DNA from 4 places in the Paenisporosarcina sp. P4_E4_2 genome. Region 1 is predicted to be linked to each of the others. Evidence: riboswitches for the same ligand, from Rfam matches in the RefSeq annotation. Region 1 holds a riboswitch; each other region holds the start of a gene.
What was found. A riboswitch is a leader RNA that binds a small molecule or an ion and turns the genes downstream of it on or off. The one in region 1 is predicted to bind thiamine pyrophosphate.

Region 1 (4,848 bases):
CAATTGGCGTGGTTTATAATCCTGAGTTCGAAGCTTACGGGAATTATGTACCTTCAAAAATGGGAAGTCGCTACGACGCTTTCATTTACCTGGACGAAACCAAAGCCCTTACTCCAATTGAGCATGACAACCCATAATCACTCACTAATTGCACCGCATTTGCGGTGTTTTTTTGTTTTCGTTATTTAATTCAACAATGAAATGATGGTAAAATGTAACAATAATTAATGCTTGTAGAAGGATGAAACTAAAGGAAAAGGACTGGTGGACGAATGATTATCATGATAAATGGAGCATTTGGAGTGGGAAAGACCACTGTTTCCAATGAACTACAGAAAGAAATAGAAAATAGTATGATTTTTGATCCGGAAGAAATAGGTACTTTGTTAGGCAAAATTCTCCCAGTAGATGTTATGGCTCTTGAAGCAAAAACAGGAGATTTTCAGGATTTGGAGCTTTGGAAACAATTAACCGTTACCGTAGCTGAGCACTTAATCGTACAGTATAAAGTGAACTTAATTGTTCCAATGACTATTCGGAAAGTAGAATATTTTAATTACATATTTGATGGATTTAAGAAGATAGATGAACAAACAACCCATTTTTGTTTAACAGCAAATCAGGAAACTATTTTCGATAGACTTAGGGAACGTGGGGAGGAAGAAGGGAATTGGTGTTTCCAACAAACATCGAAATGCCTGAAAGCATATAAAGAACATGATTTTGGGGATTACATCAACACGGAGAACGTCCAAATACATACGATTGTTCAAACCCTAAAGGAAAAACTAAAAATAGTAGAAGCTGTTAAATAGATGAAGACTTTTGTGTTACATGGGACATGTGACGGAAACTGATTTTGACGGAGGAATGACGATGGATGATTCAACCCATAAAATCTTAGAACTAACCAAACCAGAACAATTCGAACGTGCATTTCTATTAATGAAACAGTTAAGATTGGATTTGACGATGGAGTCTTTTCAGGAATTGCTCGGACAAATGACAAAAGACGGATATCGACTTTTTGCCTTATTTGCTCAAAATCAAATCGTAGCTTTGGCAGGCGTAAGCTTGAGAACGAATTTTTATAGCGGCCGCCACGTTTATATTTATGATTTAGTTACTMACGTCTCTAAACGTTCGCTTGGATATGGAGAGACATTGTTGGAGTTCATACATGAGTGGGCTAAAGAAAATGGTGCCGAATATGTAGCACTGGAATCGGGAATCCAAAGAACCGATGCTCATAGGTTCAATGAAGACAGAATGGATTATGATAAATGGTGTTTTTCGTTCAGAAAAAAATTGTAAACGATGATGAAATGAGCTCTTTGAAGGAGTTGAAGGTTTTTTTCATTCATGATGGAAACTGAAATTACTCACCACGATTCTTGAGATTTCCTGATAGTGTGCTAGTATGTAAGTAATTAAAATAGTTGCGGGGGGACGCATTGGCGTTGAGAAGGTTAAAACCTGACCCTTTGAACCTGTTCGTTAAGACGAACGTAGGGAGCAAAGTACATAGCGGTTTAACGCTTTTGTTTTGTACTGTAGCTCTCCATTATGGAGGGCTTTTTTGTTTCTAATTCAATATTTTAATTGCGGGGGGACTTTTTAGTTGAGAAGGTTAAAACCTGACCCTTGGAACCTGACAGTTAACACTGACGTAGGGAGCAATGTTTCATCAGAAACGCTCTTTTGTCATACGCAAAAGGGCGTTTTTTGCACTTGCGTCCATCCAAAGAAGGAGGACTAGTAATGACATTTTGTGAAGAAGTACGAAAAGAAACGGATCTTTATTGGCAAGGCAGTTTTGATCACCCCTTTGTAATGGGACTGGTGGACGGGACATTGCCACTTGAGAAATTTGCGTATTACATGATGCAGGACGCCTATTATTTAAAGCACTACACAAAGGTGCTGGCGATTGCCGCTACGAAGGCAGAAACGAATGAAGACATAGCATTCTTTTTAGAATCTGCCCGCTACATCAATGAAGCCGAGCTTGAGTTGCACCGAACTGTTTTCAAAGAGCTCGGTATTACGGAGGAAATGGAAGCACACTTTGAACCTGCTCCGGCTGCCTACAACTACGTATCGCATATGTACAATGCAGCTCATAACGGGGATGTGGCAGAAGCGTTTGCCGCCATGTTCCCTTGTCCATGGCTCTATCAGGAAATCGGGGAGAAGTATAAAGACGCTAAACCAGGTGTCAAAGTTTATGAAGATTGGATTGCCGTGTATAGTGCACCAGGTTACAAAGAAAAAATCGAGCATCAAATGCAAATGATGAATCGATATGCAGAGGCAAATCCGAATAAGAGAAATGTGCTGAAAAGTCATTTTGCTAAGAGCTGCTATTACGAGTGGAAATTCTGGGAAATGCCTTGGACACTTGAGAACTGGGAAAACGAGGTGAAAGTCTATGCCTATTGAACAAATACGTAAAAAAAAGCCTCTCGTTCACTGCATGACAAACTATGTCGTGGCGAACTTTACCGCGAATGGGTTGCTAGCAATCGGTGCGTCACCGGTCATGGCGGATGAAATATCAGAAGTAGAAGAAATGGTTTTCATTTCCTCGGCTCTATTAATTAATATCGGCACAATCAATACACGAACGCAAGAAGCGATGCTTCTAGCTGGTAAAAAAGCGAATGAACTTGGTACACCCGTTGTTTTGGATCCAGTAGGCGTAGGAGCTACATCATTTCGCAAAAGGGTAGTTAAGGAGTTGCTGGAACAAGTTCGGTTTAATTTAATAAGATGTAATGCAGGTGAACTGGCTGCAATCGCTGGTGTTTCGTGGCAGTCAAAAGGAGTGGACAGTGGAGAAGGCGACATGGACATCGCGGACGTTGCCAAGCAAGTAGCGAAGGATTGGAATTGTATAGTAGCTGTGACTGGCGCTTCGGATTATATTACCGATGGAAACAAAGAATTTTGGATAACTGGCGGGCATGAACGAATGACAGAGGTAACCGGTACTGGGTGTTTGTTGAGTGCAATTTGCACGGCGGCTTTAAGTTTGGATGGAGAGGCCCTCCTCAACTTACTCGATCTCCTGCAAGCTTATAAACAAATATCCGAGCAAGCATCGTCTCAGGCACAACTTCCTGGCTCTTTCCAGACTGAAGTACTAAATGCTTTGCATCTCTTTTCCAAAGGTGATGGAAAATGAACATTGTCATGACGATAGCAGGCTCGGATAGTGGGGGCGGAGCCGGTATACAAGCCGATTTGAAAACATTTCAGGAACTTGGCGTATTTGGTACGTCCGCGATTACAGCACTGACTGCTCAAAATACGCTGGGTGTAGAAGGGATCTTTCCAACATCACCCGATTTCGTGGCACAACAAATAGATGTTGTCTTTAAGGATATGCCCATCCAAGCAGTCAAAACAGGCATGCTCTTTTCAACAGAAATCATTGAAGAAGTAGCAAATAATTTGCGAGAAAAAAATGTACAGCTTGTCGTTGATCCTGTGATGATTGCCAAAGGAGGCGCAAACCTTTTGCAGAATCAAGCCGTGGAAACTTTACGGACCAACCTATTGCCTCTTGCAACAGTATTAACCCCAAATATTCCAGAAGCCGAGGTGCTGGCTGGTTTGGAAATCCAATCGGAGTCAGATATGCACAAAGCAGCCAAGGCGATTTTAGGAATGGGTGTCAATTGCGTGGTCATGAAGGGCGGTCATCTAGAAGAACGAGATACGGCAACTGATACAGTCTTTATGGCCGATGGGACTAGCTTTAAAATGGTTACCCCTCGTATCAACACCAAGCATACACATGGAACGGGCTGTACGTTTTCTGCCGCATTAACTGCATTTTTGGGACAAGGAATTCCTTTGAAGGAAGCTTTGATTGAAGCGAAAAAATTTGTCCAGCTGGCTCTCGAGAATCCTCTTGGTATCGGCCATGGACATGGACCGACCAACCATTTCGCTTATAAGCAATTAAAAGCAATTTGTGAGGTGACCATCATTGAACCGTAAAGATTTGGCAGTATACCTCATAATGGGTACACCCAATTGTGTTGAAGATCCCTTGGTTGTTTTAAAGGATGCGTTGGAGGCTGGCGTAACAATGTTTCAGTTGAGAGAAAAAGGTGATGGGGCATTGAAAGGGGATGAACTGGAAGAGTTTGCACGGCAATGTCAGGAAATATGCAAATCTTACAAGGTACCATTCATTATCAATGACGATGTGGAATTAGCGATAAAATTGCATGCAGATGGGGTGCATGTAGGGCAGGATGACATCGCCCTTACGGATATAAGAGAAAAGTTCACAGGACAAATCGTAGGAGTTTCCGTGCATACCCAACAAGAGCTCGAAGGTGCCATCAAAGGTGGCGCGGATTATGTTGGGATTGGTCCGATATATGAAACAAGGTCGAAATCTGATGCAATGGCTCCTGCAGGTCTCACTTTCTTGCGACAAGCCCGAAGTTTACATCTCGATTACCCAATCGTCGCTATTGGAGGAATCACAGCTGAAAATGCACACGAACCGCTACAGGCTGGTGCCGACGGTGTGGCGATCATTTCAGCGATTTGTCAATGTCAGGACCGTCATGCAACAGTTTCCTCGATATTAAGTAAAGATGGAATTAGGAGATAATTGGTTAGTTGCCCCAATAACGGGGAAAGTTGCCCCAATAACACCAAAAGTTGCCCCAATAGCTCGAAAAGTTGCCCCAATACATCAAATGAAGACATGAATGAAGCCTTCCCAACCTAGCGGGGAAGGCTTTTCACTTCTTTTAATACGCTTTTGCTCAACAAAGTCATTGTCGAATTAAGTTCTAATTTGCGTTCTTTCTTATTACAGTG
Region 2 (3,495 bases), on a different contig from region 1:
GATACCCTTTTTCCTTTTAATTGATTCATTGATTCAACATAGCTTGAAAAGCAGAAGTGGATTTCAAAGAATTAAGCCGTCTTTCATTGAGATAATGTGGTCTGCATATGAAAGCATTTCTTCATCGTGAGTCACCATTAACGTGGTAATATTCAACGTTTTAGTTAATTCTCTGATTAACGTCATCACATCTTTCGATCTTTTCGAATCTAAACTCGCAGTGGGCTCATCCGCAAAAAGCATTTTAGGTTTGTGGATGATTGCGCGTGCAATTGCCACCCGTTGTTTTTCCCCACCTGACAATGAAGCAGGGTAGGAATCCTTACGGTGTTCCATATCAACCAATTTAAGTATTTGTGCAACTTCCTCTTTTTGTTTCTTTTTTTTCATCTTTGTTTCCGAAACGTCGAGCATCAGCATAAGTTGTTCTTCTACAGTGAGAAAAGGAACAAGATGAGAGGATTGAAAGACAAATCCGAACTCACTTGCCCGGATTTTTCGAATTTGCTCCTGACTCATCTTAGACAAATCTTTCCCATCGAATAGAACCTGACCATGCGTTGCGCGTTGAAGACCGGCGGCTATTGTAAGTATCGTACTTTTCCCAGAACCAGATGCTCCTACTAAAGCTGTTATTTCCCCTTGTTGAAGAGAAAGATTGATTCCTTTTAATACTTGCTCTTCTACTTCCCCGTTTTTAAACGTTTTTTTGACATCATCAATTGTGAATACAGTCATATTAAACCTCTCCTTGTTGAATCGCTTGTAGTGGCTCGACTTTTTTAATTTGGATACCCGATAGCGTAGCGCCAATAAATCCGATGAACACGAATATGAGTGATAATTGAACCGTTGTTTGAATGGTTAAACTAAAAGGCATTCCTTCAGGTGCAATCATTGTGAAAGCTTGGCTCAATGCAACTGACAATGTTAGTGCAATTGCGGTAATAAATAGCATCTGCGACCACATCATCCCAAATAATTGACTTGTTTTAACCCCAAGCGCTTTCAAAATCCCGTATAATCCAATTTTTTGAACGTTCATCATGTAGAAGAATATCGCGAACAACATCCCGCTGATGACGACTAAAAACCATACAATCATATTGAGCGACATCTGTTCTGCGCTATAACTTGGAATCGTATTGAGAAATTCTTTATTTGAAAATGATTGTAATCCGTCAATTGCTTGTTCCTTATCATTTCCAGGTACAAATACCAATTGCATATCTTCCACACCGTAGATTTCTTTGTAGTTTTCCATATTGATATAAGCAACAGGTGCGTGGCTATATTTCTTTTGATCGACAAAGCCTTTTACTTTAAACTCACCGCTAAACTGATTGTTTGTTATGGTATCCCCGACATTTATGCCGTCTTCTTCTAATGAACGATCTAATATGATTTCTCCTTCTCCAACTTTTTCAARTAACTTCGAATCAGTTGAAGTAACAAAGGCAACGCTATGTTGTTTGTCGTCTGCATCGTTCACAAAGCCCATCTGAATTGAAAGTGCCGCTGCATCCTTCTGGTTATTTATTGCTTTGTCTTGTAATTTTTCATCTATTTTCGAAAGATTATAGGTTTCATTTGCTTCTTCATTCATATAAAATTGACCATTCGGCAGATCTTTTATTAAAGCCGCATTATCTTGAGATAAACCATTCGATAATCCAGAAATGATAAACGTTAAAAAACTAACAAGAAATATAATTGATCCTAAAATGATAAATTTTGCTTTACTCTTCCTAATTTCTTTCCATGCAATATTCATCTTTTACGCCTCCGTTTTTTTATGATAACTAGAGTATATTCGTGTTAAGTGAACGGAATATGAACTGAAGATTACATCGTAAAACGACTGTCGAATACTTTTTCTTTTCGGGATACAGAGGGATTTATCTGGATCGTTACTGTGGTGACTTGTGCATGTATACTCAACAACTGGCTATCATGTTTACCAGAAAAATGCATTACATTTATCTTTGGATTGATAAGTAATTAATTCGTGTTATGATGTTCATGTACAACTGAATAGTAACATCTTCCACTAGGGGGACCTTGCAATTGATAAATGGAAATCATTTATTCATTAAATAAAGGTTGAGATTAAAGTAATGCTTTAAGACCCTTAGAACCTGATCTGGTTTATACCAGCGTAGGGAAGTGGAGTTGCGGAGCAGTATGTTTTTTTACTATTTTTCCAATACAACCACTTTCTTATGTTTGTTAAGAGAGTGGTTTTTTATTTGCCCTAAATTTGGCGGAAGTGATTCGATTCAGTTGAGAAAAACTTTTTTGGAGGTTGTTTTATGACATTTTCAAAGCTTTTAAGAGAAGAATCAGATCACATTTGGGAAGCAAGCTTTCATCATCCGTTCGTTACAGGAATTGGGGATGGGACATTGTCTTTAGAGTGTTTCCGTTATTACGTTATGCAGGATGCATATTACTTGTCCCACTTTGCAAAGGTTCAAGCTTTGGGTGCAGCAAGAGCTAATGATTTTGAAACAACGAGTAAAATGGCAGCTCATGCACAAGCCACCTATGAAGCGGAATTATCGCTGCATAAGAATTTTTCGCGTCGACTAGGAATAACAGAAGAAGAACAAGCAAATTTCAAGCCTTCGCCTACTGCGTATGCTTACACATCCCATTTGTATCGTGCAGCATATCACGGACATTTAGGCGATATTATCGCAGCCATATTACCTTGTTATTGGCTTTATTTTGAAATAGGCGAGAGACTTCAGTCGTGTACTCCTGAAGAACCGATTTACCAAGAATGGATTTCTGCATATGGTGGTGAATGGTTTAGAGCGAAAGTCGAGGAACAAATTAATAGACTAGACAAGCTTGCTGAAACAGTAACTGCTGAGGACCGCGAACGGATGAAAGAACATTTTATCATTAGTAGCCAATACGAATATTCATTTTGGGAAATGGCCCATACATTAGAAAAATGGCCAGCTCAAAAAGAAGTAGTAAGTTTCACGTAGTAAATTGTAGCTGGCGTAGGGAAGAGGAAATGTTAGTTATGTTTTATGCATATCACAACAAACCACTCTAAGCGCAAGTGTGGTTTTTCTACACTGATAAGAGAGTGGAAGTTTTCGGATGTCAGTATAAGAAAAGACATCAGCTTGCCCCATTGTAGGTGCAAACTGTGTTTTTTAGCACTGATAGCTATTAAAATATTTTGGATATCAGTATAAGAAAAGACATCAGCCTGCACCATTGTGGGTGCAAACTGTGTTTTTCTAATTTAATTTACATTAGTTTATAAGTCAATCAACTTTAGGCTTTTCGAAAGGGGATAAAGAGTATGGATCATGCAAAACTACATGTCATATCAACTGGAAGACAGAAGCCAGAGCAATTAGCAGAAATAGCTGGGGCGATCCATCCATATATCGATGCCATCCATATCCGAGAGAAGTCGAAAACAGCCATAGAAATTTACAGATTAGTGAGTTTATTAAAGGACAATAAAGT
Region 3 (3,986 bases), on a different contig from region 1:
AAAGAGCCGATTTCCCCTTGCAATAAGTTCGCTTGTTTATCAGTAGTATCTTGAGCTAAATAACAACCAACAACTGCTCCAGCTTGTGTTAAATTTTCAGCAACTTGTTTAGTTTCTTCAATAATAGAAGAAATTTTAGTAGCGTCTGATTCCCCTGTTGGAACAACAAAGGATGATAAAGTTTGCTCAAAAGTATCAAGTCTACTTGCTAAAGCATCCAAATGTTCACGAAGTTCAGGAGATGAGCTTCCTCCCTTAAAAAATACGTCCAAGTCCCAAACTTCAGCATACGTCTTTGTAGTCAATATCTTTCCCCCATGTCTTTCTAAATTTTCTGAAAACACTATACTATTATATCATGCTTCTTCGCCTTGCGAAACATCGTTCTGTAGTTTTGCAATGGGTATGCCTTTTTCAATGCACACTTGCATAATATGTTCCAGAATTCTTTTTAAAACAACCTTGCGTGCATATTTCTTATTATTCGCTTCAATAAACCACGGAGCCTGTTCAACATTTCTTCAGCAGCAGTGACAAATTCTGTCAATCCAGAGACCTTCATTCTTTTAAACTTCATTTTACAGAGAGTTTTGGTAAATAGAAATTTGTTGTTGCTTTGGACTGACGTTATACTAATGTATAGGAGGTGAATGCTGTGGTTCGTTTCGCACTAATGGTCATCGCACTGATTGGTGTGATTATCATCAATGCATTGGCAAATATTTTACCACTTAACAATCAAACAACTGGTGAAATTTCCAATCGTCTTCCTGTACTATTTACACCGGCCGGCTATGTATTTTCAATTTGGTCCGTTATTTATGTATTGATGCTCATTTGGTTGGTAGGTATGTGGAAGAGGAGTAAAGATATAGATGCAACCTATATAAAGCGCTCAAATCTGTTTATCATCAGTTGCATTTTTAATGTGGCATGGATTTATTTATGGCATTATGAATATTTCTTATTTACGGTTGTCGTGATGATTGCATACCTAATTACACTAACTTTACTTTATCGTACTTATCCAGTATCCGATAACCTTCTTACTGGTCGCTTTCCAATATCAATTTATTTGGGATGGATCAGTGTTGCAACGATTACGAATATTAGTTATGTCCTAACTCTATATCAGTGGAATGGCTGGGGATTGAGTGACCCCCTATGGGCAGTCATCATGATGACTGTTGGAACAGCACTCGCACTACATATTCGATTCCACCATTTTGATATCGCTTATGTATTTGTCTTTATTTGGGCTTATATCGGAATTGCGGTCCGAAATGGTTTCGAAGAACTTCTTGTCTCTACAGCTGCTCTTTTCTTATGTGCAGTCATGCTAGCGGGCATCCTATTTATTAAAAAAAGACCAACTGCGCGTTCATAGCAGTTGGTCTTTCGCATTATTTAATCGATTTTCGTAATAAGAATTGGCGCATCTTTAGTAACGATGACCGTATGTTCAATCTGTGCAACTAATGATTTATCCGGAGTCAAGAAAGTCCAACCGTCACCAGACTCCACGACATGTTCCGCTTTTTCTGAAATGAACGGCTCAACTGCCAAAACCATACCTTCTTTTAAGATGGTAGGTTCCCATGCATCAAAGTAATTCAAAATATGCTGTGGTGCTTCATGAAGAGATTTTCCGATACCATGTCCAGTTAAGTTCATAATGACAGTTAATCCATTTTGCTTCGCTTCACGTTCCACAGCTTTGCCGATTTGATTTAACCGAGCACCAGCCTTTACTTTCAACATTGCACGGTTAAATGCACTTTCAGCTACTTCACATAGCTTTTCTTTCTTCGCGTAGCCTTCACCCACTACAAATGAAATTCCCGTATCTGCGAAATAGCCATTGAATGATCCGGATACGTCGATGTTCACTAGGTCTCCATCTTTGATGACACGTGAACCAGGAATGCCATGAGCAACTTCTTCATTGACACTGATGCATGTAAATCCAGGGAAATCGTACTCCCCTTTAGGACCAGAAATAGCTCCTTTTTCTTTAAACATGCGGCCAGCGATCTCATCAAGTTCTTTTGTCGTGACACCTGGCTTTGTTGCATCTCGCATTACATCGCGAATTTCTGCAACGATGCGACCGATAGTTTTTAACGACTCAAAGTCTTCAGTAGTTTTTGCAATCATATTCGTTAAACCCTTTCTTCCTCAAATTATCTACCCCATACTATACCACAAGAAAAGATGCTTTCCCATTTACCAAAATCATTCTGAACATTTGGTAAACCTCTAGTAAAGTATGCGCAATAGAGGAATTGCGTCATCGGCCGAATTTTAAAAACAACCCATACAGGGTTTTAACGTGGTTTTTGTTCATTCAAAACGAATTCTGTCCACTCGCTACCAACATAGATGATTCCACTCAATAAAGACACACCTTTAAATTAAACGTTATTCCGATGTTCAATCAGACGTGGTGCAGCAACGAAAATGATGGAGCAAACAATTGCTGTCAAAATAATGGAAGGAATCATATAACCGCCGTTATATACGAGCGAATAAATCCAAACGTTCTTGCCTTCTGCAGCTTCTGAAAAGAAAATAACTCCTGCGATTACGTGTGTAAAGAACCGGAAGAGCCCACCAAAAACAGCTCCCAATACGATATAAGTAATCATTTTTCCTTTACGCTGCTCATTTTTTGCTTGTATTACTTTATGTCTGACAAGTGCTGCTAAGCCAACAACTGTGAACGCTACGAAATAATCCAGGAAACCTTGGGCAGGAGTTAAAATATAAGCTCTTCCCGCTAAAATTTGAAGGACCCCAATAATCAGACCCGTGCTCAAACCTCCCGCAAGCCCCCATCGAATAGCCATCAATACGATTGGTACCATGACAAGACTAATAGATCCGCCCTGGAACCATAAGTTAATAGAAAGCATATCCAATACCAATCCGATTCCTGCAAAAATAGCCACTTCAATTAATAATAACAACTTACTTCGATTCATCTTGCTTCCTCCTTTTGCGATGTACTGCAAATCGCATGTCAGGGTGAAAAAACCATAAAAAAACAACCTCAGGGACAGAGCCTGACGTCGTTGGAGTCGGTTTCTATCCACATCCCTGCGCAAGCATTAACTTACAGGTTCAAAGGGTTAGAACGTTCCTCGCTCACTCTCAGCCATTACAGGCTCCCCTTGTGGTAAATACATCTAATTTTGATATTACGGGTTAATTGTAACCAAAGAGGGAAAGAGAAGCAAGAGGGTTTCGTTAGTTCTGTGACTTTTGGAACAGCGGTAGTATACTGAATATAAAAATTTATTGAGGATGTGAAGTTACATGATCGAGTTATTGAAAAATTTGGTAGCAGTTAAAAGTGATACAGAAGAAGGTGCCAATGAAGCACTTCGATTTTGTTCAAAATGGCTCGATAGTCATGAAATCACACATGAAGTTCTTGAAAATGAAGGCCGATTGATGATTCACGCTGAAATCGGACAAGGTCCCACAACCATCGTATGGAATGGCCATGTGGATGTAGTACCTGGAAAAATCGAGCAATTCAATCCCGTTATCGAAGGCGACCGCTTGTATGGTCGTGGATCCGCAGATATGAAAGCTGGAGTGGCAGCCATGATGGAAGCGTTCCGACGTACTTATTCTGCAAGGGAAGAACTTAAACAACGCATTGTTTTACATATTGTAACGGATGAAGAAACGGGTGGAAGTAAAACATCCGGTCATCTTGTAGAAATTGGTCGCTCAGGTGACTTTGTCATTTGCGGAGAACCAACTCACCTGAAACTAAGTGTTCAATCGAAAGGAATTCTGCATGCGGATGTCACTTTGTTCGGAAAAGCTGCCCACGGATCCCGTCCATGGGAAGGAACGAATGCCATTGAAGCAGCCTTTAAATTTAATGAACAATTAAAGACACTACCATTTACGAAAGCAAGCAATCCATATTACGAATATCCTTCCATTAACTTGGCTAAAATCCAGGCGGG
Region 4 (5,595 bases), on a different contig from region 1:
TGGTGCAGCTGACAATAACGACCAAAAATAAGCCTACAAAAAAATCCCTCTCCATTTTAATTTGGAGAGGGATAACTTTTACACTTTTGTTTTTGATGCGTTGCGTTTTGACATCCATACACCAAATATCATCAAAGCGATAATAGCAACAATCGTGATCACCATGCTCCACCAGAAATCGCCTGAGTCTGGTGAACCTGTCAACCACTGCGTTGCATAAATAGACAGCTTCCAAGGCGATATGGTCCAGTACGCTCCAAGTAAAGAGTCTACAATCTGAACAAGTAAGACCAGCAATAATGATACACCTGCAGCGCCACCTGTAGGTAACCACGCACTCATAGCCAAAACGATTGTCACGACAAATAAAATCCATACACTATAAGTGCCTGCAAAAGCTAAGAAATCAGCTGCTTCGATTTTGCCGAATAACAACCCTGTGTAATACCAGCTCGTCAACAATCCTAGCCATACGCTCACTAGCGCAATGAAGCCTACAACTTTCCATTTGCTCAAAAAGTAATTTATATAAGAAATCGGTCGTACGTAAATAAGCGTTCCTGTTCCATTTTTACGCTCGCGGGAAATGGTACCCATGAATGCCAATACTAATACGAGCATGCCGATGAATTGGTATTGCCCCATTGTCGCCATGATGACTTGAGCGGGCGTGAAATCCGGCATTGGGAAGACGGAGCCTTCAGGCATATTCCCTACCGCGTCAAGTATTTGCGGCAAATAGTAACTTGTCAGCGGCTCGGACAATCCGAAGAAAATAAAGACTAGAGGTACCCATAAAAATTTATAGTTGCGTGTATTTTCACGCCACTCTTTTTGAAAAAGTACGATTAATTCCCTCATGCCTGCCCCGCCACCTTCATAAAGATTTCTTCTAAGTTCGCTGTTTGTCGCTCCGCTTTCTGGACATCCAGTCCACTTTCCGCCAACGACTTCAACACTTCCGCCATTGTCGGCAAACCTTGAGTTATGTGAATGGTACCGCAAGTGCCTTCTACTTGTACTTTCCATGGAGCACTTTCTGAATAAATGAGGGCATCTTCTGCTCGGCCAAATTCCAAGCGGTATCTTGGTTGATCATATTTTGCACGCACATCGCCAATCGAACCTTGTTCGACCAATTGTCCTTTTCGTAAAAACAACAATTGATCCGTCATTTCTTCCGCATCATTTAAAATGTGTGTCGAGTACAAAATGGTCATGTCTTGTTGCAAGCTTTTCAATAGATTCATAATCTCGCGTCTTCCAACGGGATCCAGCGCAGATACGGGTTCATCCAATAATAAGAGCTTTGGTTTATGAACAATGGCCTGTGCTAATCCAAGACGTTGTTTCATTCCGCCAGAGAAAGTGCCCGTTTTTTTCCGTAGTGCGTCTCCAAGTCCTACGAACTCCAGTGTTTTTTGTGCTTCAAGCTTGGCAGACCGTGAGTCCATCCCACTTAATTTCGCCGCCATTTCAGTAAATTCCAGTGCTGTCAGCCACGAAAAGAATTGTGGATATTGAGGCAGGAAACCAATATGTTTTCTTACGTCCGCATGTTTTTCCCCATTCAGTGAAATGGTACCGGATGTTGGTTGTAATAACCCACCAAGCATGGATAAAGTCGTCGTTTTACCGGCTCCATTTGGTCCGATTAATGCCGTAGATGTGCCTTCTCCCAGCGCAAAAGTCACATCATTTACAGCTCGCTCTGAGCCGTATATTTTCATTAAATGGTTAGCTTCTAAGATTGTCGTCATGCTTGTTTTCTCCCTGCAATAAAGTATGTAATAGGTCCAAAAATACTAATGAAAATAATAACCAGTACCCAGACCCATTTAGGTCCGTTTGTTTGATGTATTTTTGCTAAATCGATGAGTGCAACTACCAGTAAAATAAATTGAATGATAAATATCGGTGTGATAATACCCCAAGGCACCCCTTGTAATTCCTCCATTTTCTCCCACTCCTCTTTATTGCAATGTTAAAACGAACACGATACTTCCTATTAGTAATAGTAAGGAAATCCAACTGGTTTTGTGACCGAAATTGATGGTCCAGCCAATCCCAAAACGTTTTTCCACCATTATGCTCGGATCGTTCTTATTCACATAAAACATTCCGAATTTCCAGTATCGATCGTCATCTTGATCGATTACCCCTTCTAGACTTTCATCCGGGTGTGATACGACTATTCTGGTGCCACTTTGCCCTACTTTAATAGCGTAAAATAGGACGGAACCTAAAATAATGACCAAGAAAGCGATGGTGGAAGCAAGTGTTACTGAAGTTGACATGGTTTCAGGAAAAATAATGGTCAGCTGTAAGTACCCCATCAACAACGTCATCGAAATGGTCACGACAAACAATAACCAACTTGTATATTTACGGAAAGCGAGTTGTTGTTCTCGGGAACGTTTTTTATTTTTTACCTGAATTTTTGCGCCTGATTGCTTCATGGCCCCATTGAAAAAAAGCAACATGCCTTGAAGCACGAGTGTCAGGAATGGCAACGAACTAACTGAAAGCCAACTTTTTTCAGTAAATGCATCCGCTTCCCCATTCGGACCCCAGTGCGTCGGAAGCTGGTCAGGTATCAAATCATATTGGGTTAATCCATAAACACTTAGACTGACGGTCAAAAGCATCGGCAAGATAAAATACATGTTGGGCAACAGTTTCAGTTGCTCACGAAACTGCAGGTCTACCACTTTCCGCTCAACTTGACCTGCTGTCCATTTTTCATCTTTCTTCCAGTTAGCTAATGCAATATGATTTTTTGCATATAACCCCATCGGCAGAACCAATGCACCTATTTGTGCAGCTAATCCCCAAAATACAATTTGTTGCTCCTGTGGACGGACGATTAACACCCCGCCAATGAATAGGACTAGAACAACCACACCACATAGCAAAACCAATTGTGTGTAGCGATTTTTCATCTTCATAAGACGCGGGTCTTTTAAGTGCGTATCCGGGATATACACGCCAAACGCTTCACTTTCCTTCAGAAACTTCGGTAAAAAGGCTTGAATGGCAATGTTGAACATTAATAGGACGATAAAAATGATTGCTGACATTACTTAACCTCCTTCAAATCCAAAATAATTTCTTTCACCAGTAACTCAATGTCCTCTTTAGACAACTGAAGACAAAGTGCTTCTGCTATGATTGGGCGTAATTCTTTACTCAGTCGTTGGCGATCGGAAGCTGATGCTTTCCGTACACCTTTTTCATGAATGAATACACCTTTCTTCGGTACAATCTGAATAAATTCCTTCTCTTCCAAGTAGTGATAAGCTTTATTTACCGTATGCATGTTCATGCCGAGATCAGCTGCAAATGAGCGTACAGATGGCAAGGAATCTCCAGGTTTCAAAGACCCCTTTGCTACCCCTTCAATAATTTGCTGAGCCAATTGCAAGTAAATCGGTACGGTCGATTCCGGTTCAATCTCAATAAACATATGCGACCTCCCTTTGTTCTATTCTTAGTAGAACAGTCTTGTTATATACAATATAGAACAGAATTTGCTGATTGGCAAGTATTGATATTCACTTTATTTACAATCCTTTTTTCATGCGTTACAATGAAGCCGTTCTTGAATATATAAAACTGCATACGAATTTGCACTAGGGGTGCTATAGTTTGGCTGAGATGAGAGCATTTGCTCCGATCCCTTAACACTCGATCCAGGTAATACTGGCGTGAGGAAGTGCGGTGACCTTTGCCCAACTTTTTTTCTTTTTGCGCAAACCAGCTGCATTCCAAGTCGAATGCAGCTTTTTTATGTTCAATAATAGGTGCCTGGCACTAAAAAAGGAGGAAAAAGAGATGTCGAATGAGTTTAGTTGTGGGATTAGTCCAATCGTTGGCTTACGGTTTTCGATTCACCCGATGGCGGACAATTTTATTGAAATTATTAAAGGGGCTTTGCGTGAAGCAGATACCTCAAATGTATGGATGCATACCGACGACGTCAGTACGGTGATGCGTGGGAAGCAAATGCATGTATTCGATACAGCGAGAGCCATCGTATTGTATGCAGCAAAAACGGGTGCCCATGTCGCCTTTAACGGAACCTTTTCGATTGGCTGCCCAGGGGATTCTGCAGGCGATGTTTATCTGGAAAAAGATGATGTTCTGTTAAACCATCCTCAAATTCGCGAAATCAAACAATATGTATCATCACAATTTGCTCTGTATCCGATGAATAACCCCGATTATATGTCGGTTATTTATCAGGAAGTGGCACGTGCAAAAGAATATGGGGTGTTCAATGATTCCATGCATTATGCAAGTGGACTTCATGGGGATATTCACGATGTATTTGCATTCCTTGAAGATTCTTTTACACACGCTCGATCGGAACAACATAAACATTTGGTCATGACTGTTAACATGAGCATCAACAGCCCTTCTCACAAAGGAGATGCGTAATATGTTGAAGTCCTGGAAACTGAAAGAAGTTGTGTTGCTATCCGTTTTTGCAGTTGTCTTTGCCGTCGTTTATTTGCTGTTTGTTCAAGTAGGAAACATTTGGGCTGGAGTGATTGGACCTATTGCATACGAGTGGATCTTTGGGATTTGGTTTATTGTGTCGATCATTTGTGCATACATCATCCGCAAACCGGGTGCCGCTCTTTTGTCTGAAACCATGGCAGCGACTATTGAAGTGATGATCGGTAATGCGGTGGGACCACGTTTGATTTTATCTGGACTAGTCCAGGGGCTTGGTGCAGAAGCTGCTTTTGCCGCGACAGGTTACAAACGCTATGACTGGTGGGTGCTTTGTTTAGCGGGGATTGGTTCTGCAGTCTTCAGTTTTGCCTATGGCTTCTTTGTATCTGGTTACGCAGCGCTTGACCCTTCACTGCTTCTCTTGATGTTCACACTTCGAGTGATGAGTGGTGCCATCATCGCTGGTTTAGGCGGAAAGTATGTATCCGATGGTTTACTGGCAACAGGGGCTCTCCGTGGATATTCGATTTCTCGCAATACATCAAAGAAACACAAGCTGAAGGGTGAGTCCATTGGGTAAAGCTTTCACGAATGAATCACCAAGTGGCATCTCACAAGTGATTGACTTCAGAGGAGTCACGTTTCAATTTCCAGAAGATGACTCGCCAGTTTTTACAAACATTTCATTTTCGATAGATGCTGGCGAACGTGTCGTCTTATATGGTCCGAGTGGCTGCGGGAAAAGTAGTTTACTGTATTTAATGAACCGTTTGTACCCTGCCAATTGTGACGGAGAGCTAAGTGGTTCGGTTGTCCTCTTTAATAAAGACACCAGTAGTTATGTCGCTGGGGAAATTAATCGGAGAATCGCTACCGTCTTCCAAGATCCGGATACACAATTTTGTATGCCTACAGTTGAACAAGAAATGGCTTTTACGTTAGAAAATCTGTACGTCAATCGGGCAGAAATGGAACAGCGAATCACATCAACACTTACCCTAACCGGTCTTTCTGAAATCCGGCATGCAATGATTCAAACGCTTTCCGGAGGAATGAAACAACGACTTGCAACCGCTTGTGCATTGTTAATAGAACCGCAAGTGCTGTTGCTCGACGAGCCGCTTGCTCATTTAG

Region 2: another riboswitch for thiamine pyrophosphate. It lies ahead of tenA (thiaminase II); the one in region 1 lies ahead of tenA (thiaminase II).
Region 3: another riboswitch for thiamine pyrophosphate. It lies ahead of thiT (energy-coupled thiamine transporter ThiT); the one in region 1 lies ahead of tenA (thiaminase II).
Region 4: another riboswitch for thiamine pyrophosphate. It lies ahead of AC1DSB_RS03050 (YkoF family thiamine/hydroxymethylpyrimidine-binding protein); the one in region 1 lies ahead of tenA (thiaminase II).

Annotation. Positions count from the first base shown of each region.
Region 1 covers NZ_JBFUJC010000003.1:18,683-23,530, forward strand. Annotated here, with positions in the region: gene AC1DSB_RS01485 (erythromycin esterase family protein) at 1-137, shown strand, start outside; gene AC1DSB_RS01490 (AAA family ATPase) at 282-815, shown strand; gene AC1DSB_RS01495 (GNAT family N-acetyltransferase) at 877-1,314, shown strand; TPP riboswitch at 1,434-1,532, shown strand; TPP riboswitch at 1,597-1,693, shown strand; gene tenA (thiaminase II) at 1,762-2,442, shown strand; gene thiM (hydroxyethylthiazole kinase) at 2,432-3,187, shown strand; gene thiD (bifunctional hydroxymethylpyrimidine kinase/phosphomethylpyrimidine kinase) at 3,184-4,008, shown strand; gene thiE (thiamine phosphate synthase) at 3,998-4,636, shown strand.
Region 2 covers NZ_JBFUJC010000175.1:1,943-5,437, reverse strand. Annotated here, with positions in the region: gene AC1DSB_RS12400 (ABC transporter ATP-binding protein) at 64-738, opposite strand; gene AC1DSB_RS12395 (ABC transporter permease) at 740-1,774, opposite strand; TPP riboswitch at 2,043-2,182, shown strand; gene tenA (thiaminase II) at 2,313-2,999, shown strand; gene tenI (thiazole tautomerase TenI) at 3,326-3,495, shown strand, end outside.
Region 3 covers NZ_JBFUJC010000264.1:367-4,352, forward strand. Annotated here, with positions in the region: partial or broken gene AC1DSB_RS15040 (gluzincin family metallopeptidase) at 1-305, opposite strand, end outside; gene AC1DSB_RS15045 (TspO/MBR family protein) at 656-1,387, shown strand; gene map (type I methionyl aminopeptidase) at 1,408-2,157, opposite strand; gene thiT (energy-coupled thiamine transporter ThiT) at 2,415-2,984, opposite strand; TPP riboswitch at 3,080-3,184, opposite strand; partial or broken gene AC1DSB_RS15060 (M20 family metallopeptidase) at 3,319-3,986, shown strand, end outside.
Region 4 covers NZ_JBFUJC010000014.1:14,837-20,431, reverse strand. Annotated here, with positions in the region: gene AC1DSB_RS03080 (hypothetical protein) at 1-31, shown strand, start outside; gene AC1DSB_RS03075 (ABC transporter permease) at 79-861, opposite strand; gene AC1DSB_RS03070 (ABC transporter ATP-binding protein) at 858-1,760, opposite strand; gene AC1DSB_RS03065 (PLD nuclease N-terminal domain-containing protein) at 1,757-1,957, opposite strand; gene AC1DSB_RS03060 (DUF1648 domain-containing protein) at 1,974-3,080, opposite strand; gene AC1DSB_RS03055 (GntR family transcriptional regulator) at 3,080-3,466, opposite strand; TPP riboswitch at 3,625-3,731, shown strand; gene AC1DSB_RS03050 (YkoF family thiamine/hydroxymethylpyrimidine-binding protein) at 3,835-4,440, shown strand; gene AC1DSB_RS03045 (ECF transporter S component) at 4,442-5,041, shown strand; gene AC1DSB_RS03040 (ABC transporter ATP-binding protein) at 5,034-5,595, shown strand, end outside.